Regions from separate parts of the Paenibacillus sp. NPDC057967 genome, predicted to be linked through region 1. Evidence: riboswitches for the same ligand, from Rfam matches in the RefSeq annotation. Region 1 holds a riboswitch; each other region holds the start of a gene.
The links. Region 1 has a riboswitch for cyclic di-AMP ahead of ACFVSO_RS19105 (5-formyltetrahydrofolate cyclo-ligase). Riboswitches for the same ligand answer to the same signal wherever they lie in the genome.
Positions count from the first base shown of each region.

Region 2: linked by a shared signal. The riboswitch ahead of ACFVSO_RS05295 (hypothetical protein) and the one ahead of ACFVSO_RS19105 (5-formyltetrahydrofolate cyclo-ligase) in region 1 are both predicted to bind cyclic di-AMP.
Region 3: linked by a shared signal. The riboswitch ahead of ACFVSO_RS23945 (C40 family peptidase) and the one ahead of ACFVSO_RS19105 (5-formyltetrahydrofolate cyclo-ligase) in region 1 are both predicted to bind cyclic di-AMP.

Region 1 covers NZ_JBHVQB010000007.1:137,725-143,698, forward strand. Annotated here, with positions in the region: gene ACFVSO_RS19090 (Glu/Leu/Phe/Val family dehydrogenase) at 1-734, shown strand, start outside; gene ACFVSO_RS19095 (hypothetical protein) at 912-1,223, shown strand; gene ACFVSO_RS19100 (aldolase catalytic domain-containing protein) at 1,332-2,288, opposite strand; cyclic di-AMP (ydaO/yuaA leader) riboswitch at 2,456-2,636, shown strand; gene ACFVSO_RS19105 (5-formyltetrahydrofolate cyclo-ligase) at 2,641-3,081, shown strand; gene ACFVSO_RS19110 (hypothetical protein) at 3,111-3,392, shown strand; gene ACFVSO_RS19115 (ABC transporter permease) at 3,869-4,651, opposite strand; gene ACFVSO_RS19120 (ABC transporter permease) at 4,658-5,461, opposite strand; gene ACFVSO_RS19125 (ABC transporter ATP-binding protein) at 5,458-5,974, opposite strand, start outside.
Region 2 covers NZ_JBHVQB010000002.1:174,402-180,375, reverse strand. Annotated here, with positions in the region: gene kdpB (potassium-transporting ATPase subunit KdpB) at 1-219, opposite strand, end outside; gene kdpA (potassium-transporting ATPase subunit KdpA) at 269-1,939, opposite strand; gene ACFVSO_RS05300 (signal peptide protein) at 1,982-2,089, opposite strand; gene ACFVSO_RS05295 (hypothetical protein) at 2,083-2,529, opposite strand; cyclic di-AMP (ydaO/yuaA leader) riboswitch at 2,656-2,820, opposite strand; cyclic di-AMP (ydaO/yuaA leader) riboswitch at 2,894-3,096, opposite strand; gene modB (molybdate ABC transporter permease subunit) at 3,279-3,944, opposite strand; gene modA (molybdate ABC transporter substrate-binding protein) at 3,944-4,741, opposite strand; gene ACFVSO_RS05280 (substrate-binding domain-containing protein) at 4,916-5,860, shown strand; tRNA gene ACFVSO_RS05275 (tRNA-Pro) at 5,923-5,974, shown strand, end outside.
Region 3 covers NZ_JBHVQB010000010.1:31,498-37,471, reverse strand. Annotated here, with positions in the region: gene ACFVSO_RS23950 (glutamine--tRNA ligase/YqeY domain fusion protein) at 1-1,186, opposite strand, end outside; cyclic di-AMP (ydaO/yuaA leader) riboswitch at 1,412-1,562, shown strand; gene ACFVSO_RS23945 (C40 family peptidase) at 1,568-2,056, shown strand; gene ACFVSO_RS23940 (MFS transporter) at 2,080-3,327, opposite strand; gene ACFVSO_RS23935 (GNAT family N-acetyltransferase) at 3,435-3,923, shown strand; gene ACFVSO_RS23930 (hypothetical protein) at 4,161-4,454, opposite strand; gene motA (flagellar motor stator protein MotA) at 4,672-5,478, shown strand; gene ACFVSO_RS23920 (flagellar motor protein MotB) at 5,456-5,974, shown strand, end outside.

The DNA.
Region 1 (5,974 bases):
TCATTCGTGACAATATCGGCTGGCTGGCCGGCAGCTCGAACCCTTTTGCCGCGACTGCGCTTGCTTATGCGAACAAGCCAATGTCCATTGCCGTGCAAGGATTCGGCAATGTCGGCTCCGTCACAGCGATGGAAGCCTACAAGTGCTCCGATATTCGCGGCAAGGTTGTAGCGGTCAGCGACCGCAACGTGACCTTGTATAACGAGAGCGGCCTTGATATTCCCGCGCTCGTAGAGTACGCATCAGGGAACCGGGGCGATCTGCCGTCGACGGAGGACGCGCTGAAGGAAAGCGGCATTGCAGGGGAATTGCTGGACCGCGAAGCGGTGCTGTACTTGAACGTCGATGTCCTGTTCCTGGCGGCGCTGGAGGATCAGATTCACAGCGGCAACGTGAATGAAGTAAAAGCCCGCATTATCGTAGAAGGGGCGAACGCTCCGATTACGGGAGAAGCGGACGAGACCTTAACCTCCCAAGGCATCATTATCGTGCCTGACATTCTGGCCAATGCCGGGGGCGTTATCGTCTCGTACTTCGAATGGCTGCAAGGCAGAGAGACACAATTCTATTCGGAGGCGGAAGTATACAGACAGCTGTTCGCCAAGATGCAGAAGACGATGAACAGCATTCTGCCGGCTTACTTCGGAGACCCGCTCTCCCTCCGTCAGAATTGCTTCGTCCATGCCGTGACCAAGCTGTCTTCCGTCCTATACCGGCAGGGCAAGCTGTATTAATACAGTTGCAGGCGTGTATCTTACTGTGTAGGGGCAGCCTGTTCGGCTGAAGCTGTGACAGCTTGTGAACTCGCGAGACCTCAGCTGCCCCACGCCCGCTGGAAGCTGAGCGCGGTGCGGAATACAAGAAGCCCTGTGCCAGGCGTTAAATTGAAACAACAGGAAGAGGCATGACATATGGAAACAATCGAACTAACAGCAATAACCATCGGATACGCGCAGCATTCGTCCTACAAGGTCGCCTTCGAGAAGGCGGTGCTTGTTATCGTCACCGACTACGGAGACAAGCTATGGTACATTGATGCGGATGGTGTAAAGGACAAGGCGCTTCTGGCCTGGTTCGGCCAAAATGAGGATATTCGCGTCCAGCTTACGGCCAAAGCCATAACGGGCGAAGAATATCATGGCACCGCCTACTTCCACCCCAACGAGCCAAGCTTCGCCGCGGCCATCCGCGGTGATGGCGAGCTGCTTCGTACAGAGATTTAAACGTTAGAGAATAATTCAACCCTAAAAAGGCGCTTGCCGTACGCGAATGAACGCGTAATCGGCAAGCGCCTTTTTTATCCGAACGATTAGTATTCCATCAGCTTGATGTTACTTGGAGATTTCCGGAGTTGTCAGTTGATCGTAGAAGTCAACGGCCTTATCCTTGTTCTCGGAAACGCGAAGCGCCATTGCGGATCTCGGATGCTCATCCAGAATACCTGTGATCATGTAAGGGATGATGTAGCCCCACTCTTCCTTCTCACGAAGCGGTACCATGTATTTCTCGATCATATCGAGAACAGGACGAACATTGTATTTCGTATTTTGCAATTCCGATACGAGCAGTTCTGTGTTGCAGTTGCCTGCCGCGCGTCCCATGCCGTATACGGATGCGTCAAGCAGCTCAACGCCTTTGTTCGCCGCGATCAGCGTGTTCGCGAATGCAAGCTGCAAGTTGTTATGCGCGTGAACGCCAAGACGCTTGTTCGGCAAATGCTGCTGGAATTTATCCACCAGGTAGCCTACATCATCCGGCTTCAGGCTGCCGTAGGAATCCACGATGTATACAACGTCTACAACGCTGTCGTTAATTTGCTTGAATGCTTCGACCAATTGGTTCTCCATCACGTTGGAAAGCGCCATAATGTTCAGCGTCGTCTCATATCCGCGGTCGTGGAAAATTTGCACCAGCTCAAGAGCCTTGTCTACATCTTGAATGTAGCAAGCTACGCGGATCAGGTCGAGCAGGCTCTCGCTGCGCGGCAAAATGTCATTCTCGTCAACGCGGCCGATATCAACCAGCGCAGACAGCTTGGTGTTGCCTTTGTTCGGAATGACCTTGCGAAGGAAATCGTCGTTCAGGAAGCGCCATGGGCCTGCGCTATCTGCACCTTTCAACAGCTTCGGCGAGTTTTTGTAGCCGATCTCCATGTAGTCGACACCAGCTTCGTTCAAGCTATTATAAAGGTGCTGTACAAACTCGACGCTGAAATCCCAGTTATTGACGAGTCCGCCGTCACGAATTGTACAATCGACAATTTTACAATGACTAGTTTTCGAATGCATGCTTGCTGCTCCTTTGATTTGAACATGAGTTCACTTTTTATCTACCATCATACTTGAAATATGACGGGAACGCAAAGTAATTATGTCGGTATTTGGATATTTTGGACGATTGGTTGTCCCGATAAGATATCATTTACAAATTGATATTTTAAAGTTAAAATATTATGTAAACATCAACGCTTAATTTTTCCGACCTGGAAAAAGCGGGGGAACCAACGTAAGTGCGACGTGGGCCGACAGCCGGCCGCAGCCTTGCAAGGGGTGAGTCCGGGGATTTGTACCCCCGGTAGGGTCTACTCTCTAGCCCGAATCCGACAGCTAACCTCGTAAGCGGACAAAGGAGAGGTGTCTTATGCTTTCTTTATCTTTGCAAGATTCCCCATTCCCTTCGGAACAACCCCTGCAGCTTAGCATTAGCCGCGTGGAAGTATTCGTCATACCGGCGCTCGCGATTGACTCGGCAGGGTATCGCGTTTGTCTTCGCATTAGCAGCGACCTCGGTTATGGCTGGAACGAGCAATTCGTCAGTGACAGCGAGCCAAGTCTGCAACTCGACCGTTGGGGTCCGCTATTCCGCAGCTTCATCGGCCGTTTCTCGATCGTTTCCTTGACCGAACGGCTCACCGAACGAATCGCGCAGACTCTTAATCCCGATAATCGGGCTTACCGTTTATTTTCCGCCGCAATTACACAGCTGCAGAACCCGGGCTCCGGACGCCCGATTTCATCGGCTGAGCCTGCCGAAGAATCCGTTCTTCAGCAGCGCGCCGTCGCTTATTTATCCGTAGATTAGCAGCATACGCTTGGATATGGGGATATCCTATGTCGGCCAGCCTATCAAGGCAAGCCGCAACCTGCATCAAGCCCGAAGCCTTCCAACCCGGAAAGCCCGGGCTTGTTTGCGTTTTGGGGGAGCTGTCCGGCGGCGCTCAGTCAGGCTGCAGCTTTTCGTTCTCTAAGCCGAGTTTTTCGGTCTGCAGCTCGCTCGGCATCGACGTTCTGCTCTCTAAGCCGAGTATCTCGGCTTACAGCTCGCTCGGCGGCGGCTTTCTGCTCTCTAAGCCGAGTTTTTCGGCTTGCAGCCTGATCATCATCTATAGATAAATAAAAAGATGCCTCCACCATCAATTTTCAATGGTAAAGGCACCTCGTTTTTGCATATTCGCAACCTTTCGACTTCAACACCTCCAGAATGGTTTAGCGAGTTATTGATTAGTTAAAACAAACTTCCGCTCACATTCCCACTATCAGCCTATAACAGCTAGTACGCACAATGTTCATCAGACTGGTATATATGAACTATGCATGACTAGCGGCAGCGCAATGATATTGCGGTGCTGCACAGCCGCCGCCGCGCCTGCAACCCCTTTGACCGATTCATGTGCTCATTCGTCTAAACTCCTTACTTGAATACAGAAGGCTGCACCGCCTAACGAGCTCGTTTATCTGGTACAAACACACATCGAACCGCCTAAGTAGAATAGTCCGTTTAAGGAACCATTCACCACCGATGCCCCATTGCCCCACACCCCATCCTTCCATTCAGAAGACATTGAATGTGCACACTCGCAACCAATCACTCACGACCCCGTCGACCGGTAATGCCGTACGCCGAATCGCCAGATTAGCAGGCATGGGATGAGGAATAGCAAACCGCCGAACGTGATCATCATAGGAAGAAACATACTGCCCTCCCGCTTATCGAGCAGGTACATGAGCGGCAAGTAGCTGACGCAGCCGAACGGAATAATGAACGTAAAGAAACGGGTAACCCACTTTTCATAAATATTGAGCGGATACTGCGCCATCTCGCGCCCTCCGTCTGTGAAGACATTAGCTACTTCAATCGCCTGGATCGTCCAAAAGCAGAATGTCGCAGCCAAAATAAAGATGCCTGTAAAAATAATCGTGCCATTGGCGATCATAAGCAGCAGCGTCAACAGCTTCGGAAAACTCCAAATCTGCGGCAAATGGGACACCGACCAGATCAGCACGATCACACTTTGCAGCAGCCTTCCTATTCTCGTAAACTCAAACTTCGAGCCCAATACTTGCAGCGCTGTGCTTCTGGGCCTAACCAGCAGCCGGTCGAAGTCTCCCCTGCCAACCAGCGACGAGAAGGAATCGAAACCACGCGCGAAACATTCACTCAGCGAAAACGACATATGAATGACCGAAAAGCAAAGAGCTACCTCAAAGAAACTCCACCCCTGCAGCTCTCCGAAACGCTGAAACATAAAATACAAGCCCCCGAACACCATAAAGGGGATAAAAAACTGCCCTATGCTCATCAGCAAAAATGATGTCCGATATTCCATCTGAGATTTGAGGTGAATGCTTAAATATTTGAAATACAGTCGCATGTTCGTCTACCCTCCCTGCACGACGACGGCTCGCAGCGCTTTTTTCATTAAAGCTTTTCCAGCTAAAACAAGCACCGACAGCCACGCGATTTGAATCAGGATTCCCCATGCCGCCTCCGCGACAGGAATATGTCCGGAATAGACGCGAAACGGAAAGTCGGTCGTCCAGCGGAACGGCAGCGCGTACACGATCGGCTGCAGCCACGACGGCATAAGCGGCACCGGGATAACCATGCCCGCCAAAAACTCACCCGCAACCGCAATCATCAGAATGGAGCCGACCGGCGACATCGTCCAAAACACCGATATGTAGATCAGCATCGAGATGGCCACGACAACCAGCAAGCCCAGCGTCAGCGCAACCAGAAACAGGCCAAATGAACCCCAATTCGGCGGGAGCCCCATCCGGTAAGGCTCAGGGATGACAAATACGATCGCCAGCAGCGGAAAACAACGCAGCGTAGCGCTCGCAAATCGTTGTGCCAGAAGCTTCGAATACCAATGCGGGTACAGATCCATCGGCCTGCATAGCTCATAGGCAATGTTGCCGTTCGTAATCAAATCAAACAATTCCTGATCGCGAAACCATAACATGATGAAGGACAAGAAGATTTGCTGAAGCCAAACATACGTAATCAAATCATCCAGGGAAATGGGCTGTGAGCCCGTGCTGTTGCTGTAGAATGCAGCGAAGATCATGATGAAGACAAATCCGAAGAATAGCTGGGTCGCCATACCGGCAAGCGCCGCCGAGCGGTATTGCATCCCGTTAATAAACCGAAGGCGCCAGATCGAAGTATAAGCTTTCATATCTGGTGCTCCTCATAAAGCTGAACAATAATCTCGTCGATGTCCTTAGCCGAAACAGAGAGATCGACCACCTCGACTGCCTCCGACAAGCGGGTGACCATCTCCGCAAGCGTCACCTTCTCCGAATCAAAGCTGTATACCGCTCGTTCGTCCGCCCACTCGATCAGCGTTGCCCCTTCAATCGTTACCGGTCCAGAACGTCCCCTGTAATCGACCGTCACCGTCTTGCCTGTCCCAAACCGTTCCTTCAGCTCACCAAGTGTGCCGTCATACAAAAGGGTACCTTTGCCGATCATCAGAATCCGATCCGCCAGCGCTTCGATATCGCTCATATCGTGAGTGGTCAGAATGACCGTCACACCCTGCTCCCGATTCAGCTTTTTAATAAAATTGCGTACTGCCAGCTTGCTAACCGCATCCAGCCCGATCGTAGGCTCGTCCAGGAACAGCAGCTTGGGACTGTGCAGCAACGATGCTGCAATCTCGCAGCGCATCCGCTGCCCCAGGCTCAGC
Region 2 (5,974 bases), on a different contig from region 1:
GGCGAACAGAATGGTCAAGAGCAGAATGGCAGCCACCGCAAGGTTGAACCAGGCATCGATATCCGAGGACCCCAGCGCATCCGGGAATACCGCCAATAATAGCGCAACTACAAATCCAAGTTCAACGACAAACATAATCGGATTTTTAATCATGAGACGCGGGTCCAGCTTCAGGAAAGCCTCTTTCATCGCATGTCTTGCGATCGGCCCCGTCCACATCGATTGTTTTTTATGGCTCACGAGATTCTCTCTCCTTCACGAAAAAGCACTATGGCATTAAGGTCAATTGCTCCGCAATCGGTCCCAGTACAACAAACGGGAAAAACGTAAGCGCGCCAACCACGAAGACCGTTCCTGCGAACAGAGCGCCAAATAATGGCTGGTCCGTACGGAATGTGCCGATCGAATCCGGCACCGGCTTCTTCGCGAGCAGCGACCCTGCAACCGCCAACAGCAAGATAACGCCAATATAACGCCCGAAAAACATAACCGCTCCCGTCATCATGTTCCAGAACGGCGTATTGTCGCCCAGCCCTTCAAATCCAGATCCGTTATTGGCAGCGGAGGAGGTGAATTCGTACAATACCTGAGTCAGACCGTGAAAACCCGGATTCGAGACGGTCTCCGGATATACCATGAGCGCAATTGCAGATGGCACCAAAATGAGCAGCGGCTGTACCAGCAGAACAATCGCGATCAGCTTCATTTCCCTGCTTTCGATTTTTTTGCCCAAAAATTCCGGCGTTCTGCCCACCATAAGCCCGGCAATAAATACCGCGATAATGGCATACATCAGCACATTCATAAATCCGGCGCCGATCCCGCCGTAGATCGTATTCAGCATCATATTGGCCAGCGGCACCAGCCCGCCCAGCGGCGTAAGCGTATCGTGCATCGTATTGACAGCTCCCGTCTCCGAAGCGGTCGTAACGACGGAATACAAGGAAGAAGCCTCCAGACCGAACCTCGCCTCCTTGCCTTCCATGCTGCCTTGCGACGAATCCATGCCGATCTCCCCAAGGGCGGGATTGCCGGCACTCTCAGCGGCCAGCGAGGCTCCTATCATAACGAGGAACATCACGCCCATTGCACAAAATAAGACAAGGCCCTGCTTCCGGTTGCCAACCATCTTCCCGTAGGCAAACGGCAACGCTGTCGTCACCAGCATCATGAGCAGCATTTGCAGCAGATTGGACAGATTGGTTGGATTCTCGAGGGGATGAGCAGAGTTTGTTCCGAAGAAGCCTCCGCCGTTGTTGCCCAGCTCCTTAATCGCCAGGAACGATCCGACAGGCCCTCTTGCGATATGCTGTTCAGCTCCTTCCATCGTCGCAGCCGTCACAGAAGGCTCCAGCGTCTGAGGCACACCCTGCGATACGAACAGAAGCGATGTGACGATAGCAATCGGCAGCAGAATGCGCGTAATGGAACGAATCATATCGACAAAGAAATTGCCAAGCGGCTTGCCAGCCAAGCCTCGAATGAACGCCATAGCTGCGGCAAGCGTCGTTGCCGGTGCCGTGAACATCAAGAAGACAATTGCAAGCATTTGTGCCAAATAAGACATGCCGCTCTCCCCGCTGTAATGCTGCAGGTTCGTATTCGTCATAAAGCTGATAGCCGTATTGAACGCCAACGTAGGCTCCATAGCTGCAATGTTGCCCGGATTGAGAGGGAGCAAGTGCTGCAGCCGGAAGATCATATAGACGACCAGAATCATAAAAGCGTTGGCGAACACGAGCGATAACCCATATTGCTTCCAGGTCTGGTTCGTTTTTTGGATGCCGCTAAGCGCCATAATCGGCTTCTCCAGCCAGCCGAAAGCGCGGTCGAGAGTTGTAGGCGAATAATCGAATGCACGCGCGATATATAATCCTGTTGGCTTTGCCAACGTCACAACGATTAATAGAAAAATGCCAATCGAAAGAAGCCCGGCAATCGTCACTTCCAGTCCCTCATTTCATCACCCATAATGGATAAACTATTGATCCTTCCGCCCGCTATCCGTTTCCTTCGCCGACCAAGCGGCAAGGCCCCATACGGAAGCCACCAGCACAACCAAAAATGCAACCAAGATCACATCTAGCACGATGCATCCTCCTCTCCGTTCTTCTCCAATCGATTCTCTTCGAATTCCGATACAAGCTCCTCCGGCTGCAGCGACGCATGCAGCAGCTGATCCGCTCCCAAATGCCGATATAGCCCTGGAATGCTGTTATTCTGGGTCACCACGATGATTCTGCCCGATACAAGCGGACGGAATAGCTTTAAGTACCTGCAAACCAGCGGCACAGAGTTATCGAATAAATACACATCATGAATCTGTCCGCCCTTCAGCGAACAATCCTGGTCTTTCGTATCGAGCTTGATAAAGCAGCTGATTCCGAATCCCTCATGGATTCGCCGTTGCCTGCCGCTGCTGACCAAAGCCGCTACAGGCCAGCCCTTGTATAGCAACAGCTTCACAAATTGCCGACCGTATTCATTCGGCGCATATACCAGCGTAAGCTTTGAATGGAACGAGTTCACTCTTCATTCTCCTTTATCCCTTTCAGCCAATTGGGCGCAAAAAAAGAAGCCTGCGAAGGAGGGGTCCCTCGCGGCTTCTTCTGTAGGCATAGCGAAACAAGCTTCGCTTATGCTGAAGAGCTGCAATTGGCCTCTCTCGAATCGCTTACGAGGTTAGCTGTCGGATTCGGGCGTGAGAGCCGCCCTACCGGACCTGCCAGGTCCGGATTCACCCCGGGATTTCACGCTTGGCGCAAAATCGAATGGTTCCCCCGTTTTCTGCTCTGTGCAGAAACTCAGCGTGTTGCTTGGTCATAATCCTATTTGCGCATCAAAAAACCACAGAGGCACGTGTCCCCTGTGGTCGCCAATGCGATCACAAGCCACTTCCTCTCCATCTACGCTTACGAGGTTAGCTGTCGGATTCGGACGGTGAGAGTCGCCCTACGCTTGGCCGGCGCCCAATCTGGCGCTGCAAGCGATTCACCCCTTGCCATCCGAACTTCCGGCTCTCACACCGGACTGTTCACTTGGCGAATGGTTCCCCCGTTTTCCCGCCTCTTGCGGGAAACTCAGCGATTGCTGTAAAGCTTAATCCGAATATTACTCCTGTCTTCTGAAAGTGTAAAGCAGCAGTAAATGCTGCTTTCACCGATTTTCCATACCTTGCAATCTGATTTATCGCATTCATCGGCTCTTCTCGGAGAAAAGCTCTTCTACACTCGTGCAATCACAGCCGCACACGATTTCCGCCTTGCAGGCGAGCCCTTTTATGGATTTTTCCGAAGACCGCCCGTCGCCAGCAGCAGGGCAAACGAGATCACGACCATGCCAGCCGTCCAGGCCCAAGCCATCGGCATATTGCCGGAATCGACCGCGACATAGATCGCGGTAGGAATGGTCTGCGTCTTGCCCGGAATGTTGCCCGCAATCATCAGTGTTGCCCCGAACTCGCCCAAGCTGCGCGCAAAGCCGAGTATATAGGCAGTCATTACGGCGCGCATCGTCAGCGGCAGCGTAACATAGCGGAATACCTTCCACTCGCCGGCGCCTGCCGAACGTGCGGCATCCTCCAGATTCTTGTCCACCGAATCGAGCGCTACCTTCATCGTCTGGTACACCAGCGGGAACGCCACTACGATCGAAGCGATAACAGCCGCCCATGGCGAGAAGAGAACCGGCGCGGAGAAGACCCACTCTGCCGCTTTGCCAAGAATCCCTTGCCGTCCCCACAGCACGAGCAGCAGAAAGCCGACCACAGTGGGTGGCAGCACCAGCGGCAGCATGAAAGCCGTCTCCAGCAAGATTTTGCCTCGGAATGACCTTCTCGACATCCACCATGCTGCGGCAATGCCCGCCACGGCCGCGACAATGCTGGAGATCAGTGCCACCTGCAATGACAGTACGACTGGCGGCCAGAACGATTGCCAGCTCATTAAGGCTGCTTCGGCAGGCTGAAGCCGTATTTCACGAACAGGTTGAGCGCTTCTTCCGTCTGCAGGTAGTCGTACAATTCGCGTACTTGCTTCTCATGCTTGGTCGCCTTGATGATCCCGATCGGATACAGAATCGGCTTGTAGCTGTCCGGATCGGCCGCAAAAGCGATGTCCGTCTTCGATTCCGATGACAGTGCGTCCGTGCGGTAGACAAAGCCCGCATCCACGTTGCCCGTCTCTACATACTGAAGCACTTGCCGCACGTCCTTGGCCTGAACCGCCTTCTCTTGAAGCTGGTCCCATATACCGGCATTCGTCAGCGCTTCCTTCGCATACGCACCGGCAGGCACGCTCTCTGGAATGCCTATTGCGAGCTTGCTCACCGAAGCAGACAACAAATCCTGTACGCTCCCGACACTGTCCCCTTTGCCCTCCGGCGTCACCAGAACAAGCTCGTTGGATAACAAGTTGATTCGATCCTGCGCATCTATAAGTCCCTTATCCACCAATGCGTCCATGTTCTTGGCCGCAGCCGACAAGAACAAGTCCGCTGGCGCACCTTGCTCAATCTGCTGCTGCAGCGAGCCGGAAGCTCCGTAATTGAACAACAGCGTAACGCCTGGATGTTCCTTCTCATAAGCCGCTTTCAGCTCGTTCAGCGCATCGGTCAAGCTTGCCGCTGCGGATATCGTCAATTCCGCTTTCGTCTCCTTAGAGTCTTTGCCGCAAGCAGTCATTACCAACATCATTACAACCGCCATCAGAATTACAATTGCTTTTCTCTTCATTCCGTTCATTCTCCCTCGCTCCAATAACTAGTTATATCTATTTATATTCAAATATATCTAAATAGCATTATACATACCCCTATTCCGATCTGTAAATATCATTCCTGCCCTCCGTTCACCCGGCTCCAATATGCTACAATGGCTATATCAAAATTGGAAAACGGACCAGGAGGACAATCGAACATGTCTCAGCATCTCTCCTACACGACGGAAGAAATCGCCCAACTGCTTAAAATTTCAAAGCTAACCGTCTATGATCTGATTAAAAAGGGTGAGCTCCCCTCCTATCGGGTCGGCAAGCAAATGCGCATCGACGCTTCTGACCTTGAAGCCTACAAGCAGCGCAGCAAAGCAAAGTCAGCCGGACAAGAGGCATATACGGCTCCGACGGCTGCTCCAATCGTTGCCCATCGGACGGGCACAGCGCCTGTCCTCACCGGACAGGATATCAGTCTTGATATGCTCGCCAGCCATCTGGAGCGCCGCATGCCCGGGCTACGGCCGCTGCGCTCGCATACCGGAAGCCTAGACAGCTTGATCAGCATGTACAGAGGGGAGGCGGACATCGTCAGTACGCATCTCTTGGACGGTGACAGCGGCGAATATAATATCCCTTATATCCGCCGCCTGCTCATTGGCATGCCGTACATCGTCGTCAATCTGTTAAGCCGTCCTGCCGGATTGTACGTGTCAAAGGGCAACCCTTACGGCCTTACTGCATGGCGGGATCTTAACCTCCCCGGACTAAGGCTCGCCAATCGAGAGGTGGGGTCGGGGGCGCGTGTACTGCTGGATGAGCAGCTGCGGCTGAACGGAATCTCGCCTGGGAGCATTACTGGCTATGACAACATCCACACCAGCCATATCTCCGTCGCCTCCAAGGTTGCATCGGGTGAAGCCGATGTAGGAGTGGGAACCGCCAGAGCCGCATCCATTGTGGAACAGGTGGATTTTATCCCGCTCACGCAAGAACGATACGATCTGGTTATTCTGAAATACGACCGCAGCAAGCCATGGCTTCACGAGCTACTGGCTGTGTTGCGCTCAGATGAGTTCCGGCAGGAACTGCACTCCATCTCCGGCTATGACCTGTCTCTGACTGGCCAAGTGCTGTATGAGACGCCATAATTCATCCATATCTTTACACATAGTGGACTGGTTCATATCATAGAAATAGAGAAGGAACATACCGGGGTATGGCGCAGCCTGGTAGCGCGCACCCTTGGGGTGGGTGAGGTCGCT
Region 3 (5,974 bases), on a different contig from region 1:
AGTCGTCGCGCTCGATATAAATTTCACGCGAGAACGGGATTTGGCGAACGCCCATCTCCTCGTTCTCCGCATTATTCTCCGCATCCAGAAGTTCCGTCTGGCCCTCCGGATAATTCGTAATGACCACCTTAAGCGGACGTAGTACCGCCATCGTACGAAGCGCCTTCAGCTTCAGATCCTCCCGGATAAAATGCTCCAGGTTCCGCTCATCTACAACGCTGTTGCTCTTCGCAATGCCGATCTCGCGGCAGAACGTACGGATCGCTTCTGCCGTAAAGCCTTTGCGGCGCATGCCGCTGATCGTAGGCATGCGCGGATCATCCCAGCCCTCTACGACGCCTTCGTCTACGAGCTGCTTCAAATAACGCTTGCTCATCACGGTATTCGTTATATTCAGACGGGCAAACTCATATTGGCGCGGCTGCGACTCCATCTCGCATTCCGCGATTGCCCAATCGTATAGCGGCCGGTGATCTTCGAATTCAAGCGTACAAATCGAATGCGAGACACCTTCAATTGCATCGCTCAGCGGATGCGCGTAATCGTACATCGGATAAATATGCCACTCGCTGCCCGTGCGATGATGGTGGGCATGGGAGATCCGGTACAGGACAGGGTCGCGCATCGTAATATTCGCAGACGCCATATCAATCTTCGCACGCAGCACGCGCTCGCCTTCCTTGAATTCGCCAGCGCGCATGCGCGCGAACAAATCCAGGTTCTCCTCGACACTGCGATTGCGGTACGGGCTGTCCTTGCCAGGCTCCGTCAGCGTTCCTCTCAGCTCGCGAGTTTGTTCGGCTGTCAGATCGCATACGTACGCTTTTCCTTTTTTAATTAGAAGGACGGCGCGATTATACAATTCTTCGAAATAATCCGAAGCAAATCTCAGCTCATCCCACTCGAATCCGAGCCATTGCACATCTTCCTTAATTGCATCTACATATTCCGTGTCTTCCTTCGCCGGATTCGTGTCGTCGAACCGCAGATTCGTCTTGCCCTTGAACTCGTCGGCGAGCTCGAAATTCAGGCAGATCGACTTGGCGTGCCCGATATGCAAATAACCGTTCGGCTCAGGCGGGAAGCGAGTAATGACTTCCTGCACGCGGCCGCTCTTCAAATCTTCTACAACGATATTTTTAATAAAGTTCGAGGATGATGTCTTATTATCCACAGCGCTCTCCATCGCGACCAACCTTTCCCGTTAAATAGTTTTCTATTTATAATACACAAATTCCATTGAAAATACACTCAAGTTTAGGTGTCATAGCTTGGCTGAAATGATGTTTATCTCTATATATTTGTCTATGCCCAATAAGCGAATGTGTATATCTCGATTTGTATTATTAAAATCTACTCATTTTCAACACGAATCTACACTTTCCATTTATTATATTGGTTAAAGATGTTTAAACAAAAATTGCCTAATTCCCGCTCGGGAAACGGGGGAACCACTTTGGGTGAATTGATCTTGACGCACGGCACGCCGGGCGCCTGAGAGATCATAGGGAACCTTCAACCGAACCCCACAGCTAACCTCGTCGGCACCGGAAGGAGCTTCACCAAGTTGAAGAAGAAAGTCAGCATCATCTTGGCGGGCCTTGTTCTTATGCTCGCTTTCCAGGCTGGAAGCGCATTCGCCAGCGCATCCAAGATGGACGGCATCATTGATGAATTGATCGGAACACGTTATTCCTACGGCGGAACAACAACTAAAGGATTTGATTGCTCTGGATTTACGAGCTACGTGTTCAACAAGATGGGCATCGATCTGCCGCGCAGATCGTCCGATCAAGCAGGCGCCGGCACGAAAGTCGCAAAAACCGACCTTCAACCAGGCGATCTGGTGTTCTTCGACACTAGCGGTAAAAACAACGGCGGAATCTCCCATGTAGGCATCTACGTTGGAGACGGTAACTTCGCTCACGCTTCCACAAGCAAAGGCGTAATTATCGAGAAGCTGGATTCTTCCTACTACAAGCCGCGCTACGTAACGGCTGCACGCGTACTGGACGAGTCGCAATTTGAGAAATTTATCGTTGCTGCTGAGAAGTAATGATTAGAATAAAGAGGTTGCCCCTAGGAGGGGGCAACCTCTTTTTCGTTCATTCGATTCGACTGCTTGCGTCCTGCCATCATGAGCACGATTAATACGGCAATAAGTGCAATCACCAAAGCCGAGAGATAGTAGAGCGTCGTTCCCGTCGAATAGCGATCCATGAACCAGCCTGTCACCCGAGGGAATACAGCCCCTCCGACTCCGCCAAGTGCAACCAGCAAGCTTGTTGTCCGTTCCGTCATGCCTGGCAGCAAGCCATTCGCATACACGAGCGCAATGCCGAACACACCGGAGAAGCATAGTCCGCTTAGGGCAATCAAGATAAGCAGCAGACCTTGCTGCTGGAAGACGATCATTCCGATAAATACGACAGCTGCAGCCGCAGTCGTGATGAACAAATAGCTTGCATAGCCGATACGGTCCGCGATAATGCCCGCGAACAGCCTTCCCAGCACCATCGTTCCCCAGAATAAGCTTAGCGCAGCCGTAGCTGTTGAATCGGACATGCCTGTCCGCGATATGAGAATCGAAGGCAAATAGTTCGAAAAGCTCATCTCCATGCCTACATAGATCATGAAAAAAGCCGCGCTCAGCGCGAGAAAAGGAATCGACTTTGGCGCATATCCGAGCCAGCTAGCATGGTTCTTATTCCTCTTTAATACCGACGCTTGCTGACGCTCTTCCCCCTGTCCAGGGACAGAACGCTGCGGCGGACTTAAGCTGTCATCCAAGCTGCCGAACGACATCGTCAGCCACAGCACAAAGGTAATGCCCGCCATCGCGGATAGAATCGGAAAGGAAAGCTGCCATACATGCTGCTGTATAAGGAACGCCGCCGTAATCGGAATGAGCAGCGCCCCAATGCCGAAGAAGGTCTCCAGCCTGCTCATCGCCGAAGCCTTACCCTTCATATGATCGATAATGGTCGCCCCAACAATCGCTTCCGTCATCCCGAAGCCAATGCCGGCAATCGGGGCAAAGGCAAGCATCCAGCCCCATGGCAGCAGCAGGCTGTATGCCGCCTCACTTAAGGTAAGCAGCGCCATGGCGATCAGAACAGCCCCCCGCTTCCCGATCCGGCTGGTCAGAGCCGGCGCCAGCAGTACACCGAACAGAAATCCGATGAATTGATTCATGATCCATTGCCCGCCGTCTTTATAGGTAATGCCGTAATGGGCAATCAATTGCTCCAGCAACGCTCCGCCGACCACATGCGCAATGCCAATAACCAAATATGAGAGGCAGCCCATCCACAGCAGCTTCTTCATTCTAACCGACTCCCTGTCCTTACGCCCGATCGACGCCATCTGCTATAATCAAGTTTATGATATACGATAACCACAACACCTTCTATTATAAACCAAACCAGTCGTTAATGACCATTCAAGCCATGTCCGAGGAGCACGCCCGCTCCCTATGCGATTGGCACTATGTGCCGCCTTGGGACAGCTACAACTGGCCTGCATGGGAAAACATGAAAAAGGACGGAATCGAATTCGGCGATCCCGTCCTCCGTGCCTCCCAATATGCTGTTGTAATGGACGAACAGCAGTCTCTTATCGGCTTCGTGCAATTTTTCCCGATGGGTCATGTAACCCGATTGGGCCTTGGACTGCATCCTGAACGAATTGGCAAAGGATTAGGCGCTCGCTTCGCCCACACTCTGGCCAGAGAAGCGCTCCGCCGCTGGCCGGAGCACGAGATTGATCTGGAGGTTGCGAGTTGGAATACACGCGCTATCCGCGCATACGAGCGTGCCGGCTTCCGAATCGAAGATACGTATCTACGTCCCGCTCCAAGCGGTGAAGTTGAATGCCATTGCATGGTATTCCATCCAGACGGTTTGTCCGATGAGCAAGACTAGCTCTGCTCATTCGGATCTCCTCATCCAGGATACGAAGAACGGCCCCAAACTTCGGAAGGGGCCGCTCTCGACCTTTCGTCCAAGACTTCATACCCCACGAATGCGTCTCGTATTCAGTACAGTAATCGGCTGAAAACAGGCGCTTTTCTCCGTGTCATATGCGTATCCAAATCACTGGCGTCCATTTGCTCTCATTGAGCTGGAGGTGTCCGGCCTTGTAGTGATCTCACCTTGGAATCAGATGAGCCTAATAATTTGAATCACATTGTCGCCTTGCGACACTTCAATAACATGGTGTTTGCTATTATACGTAATCGCTCCGCCTCCGATGGCAATAACGGGATCTTCACCCAGGCCAAAAAACACATCGTCGGCCAGGGCCTCTAACACCTCTTGACGTTCCTCCGCAGCCAGCGCCTCCCATTCCTCCGGCTCCATCTCGAAGAACGAATAACTATTTTCGATTTCACCCACAGCAACTGTCAATTCCTTCAATATATCTGCATATTCGCGCGCGTGACGAACTCCCATTTGACAAACAGCTCCTTAAATTTAGTGAACACTTTTGTTTACTATAATCTCAGAATACCCTTTTGACGATATAAATAGAAGTAGACAAGCGTAAACGGCTGAGCTATTTCTACTAGCAATATCGTTTTCGCACAACGAATGAATATGAGACGGGCATACGCTTCGTGCTAATGTCTGCTTATACCATAAACTATTGATAACATGGACGGGGTGTATGATGAAGAACTCAACTATTATTGGTATCGTGGTAGGTCTAATCGCTGTGCTTGGCGGGATGGTAATCAAGGGCGCAAGTCTGACATCTTTGTTAAATCCCGCAGCCTTTATGATCATTATTCTCGGTACGGTCGCCTCGGTTTTGATTGCGTTCCCGATGGAAGAGCTGAAGAAGCTTGGGTCTCTGTTCAAAATTGTATTCTCCGAACAGAAGCTGACATCGCGAGAGGAGCTCATTAGCAAATTTATGGAATGGGCCTCCATTACACGCCGTGAAGGCTTGCTGGCGCTTGAAGCCCGTGTCGAAGAAATCGAAGATTCCTTCCTGCGCAACGGTATGCGCATGATTATTGACGGCAACGACCAGGATCTGGTCCGTGATGTACTGCTGGAGGATATTGCCGCAACAGAAGAACGCCATAAAGCAGGCGCCCTGATCTTCACTCAAGCTGGTACATACGCACCTACCCTCGGTGTACTTGGTGCCGTAGTAGGTCTCGTAGCTGCATTGTCCGACATGAGCGAGATGGAGAAGCTGGCTCACGCCATTGCCGGCGCATTCATCGCGACGCTGCTTGGTATCTTTACAGGTTATGTTCTGTGGCATCCGATTGCCAATAAGCTAAAACGAATTTCCAAGCAAGAGATTCAAATCCGTCTCATGATGCTGGAGGGCTTATTGTCCATCCAGTCTGGCGTCTCTACAATCGCCATTAACCAGAAGCTGTCCGTCTTCCTAACACCGACAGAGCGGAAGAAGCTGAGAGAGAAGGAGGAAGGGGCCGTTGAGCAAAAAGCGCAAGCATGAGGAACATGAAGAGCATGTAGACGAATCCTGGCTGATTCCTTACGCCGACCTGCTGACCCTTCTGCTCGCTTTGTTCATCGTTCTGTATTCCATGAACTCCGTGGACGTGAAGAAGTTCGAGGATATGTCCCGGGCCTTCAGCATTGCGCTGAGCACGGGAAGCGGCGTTCTGGATATGCCTGCCGTCACCGAGCAAGGAACCGATCCGGACAAGAGCGATAAGGACGCGGACGAGAAGGAAAACGAGCAGAACAAAGAAGATGAAGGCAAGCTCTCCGAAGCAGAGCTTCAAGAGCTCATTAAGCACGAGGAAGCAGAGCTTGAGGATCTGAAGAAGAAGATCGATGACTATATCGATAAAAATGGCCTTATGAGCGATCTGGAGACCAAGCTCAATATGTCTCAGCTGCTGATTACGATTAGCGACAACGCGCTGTTCGCGCCAGGTCAAGCAACGGTCAAGCCGGAAGCGAAGGAACTGGCGACAGCGATCGCA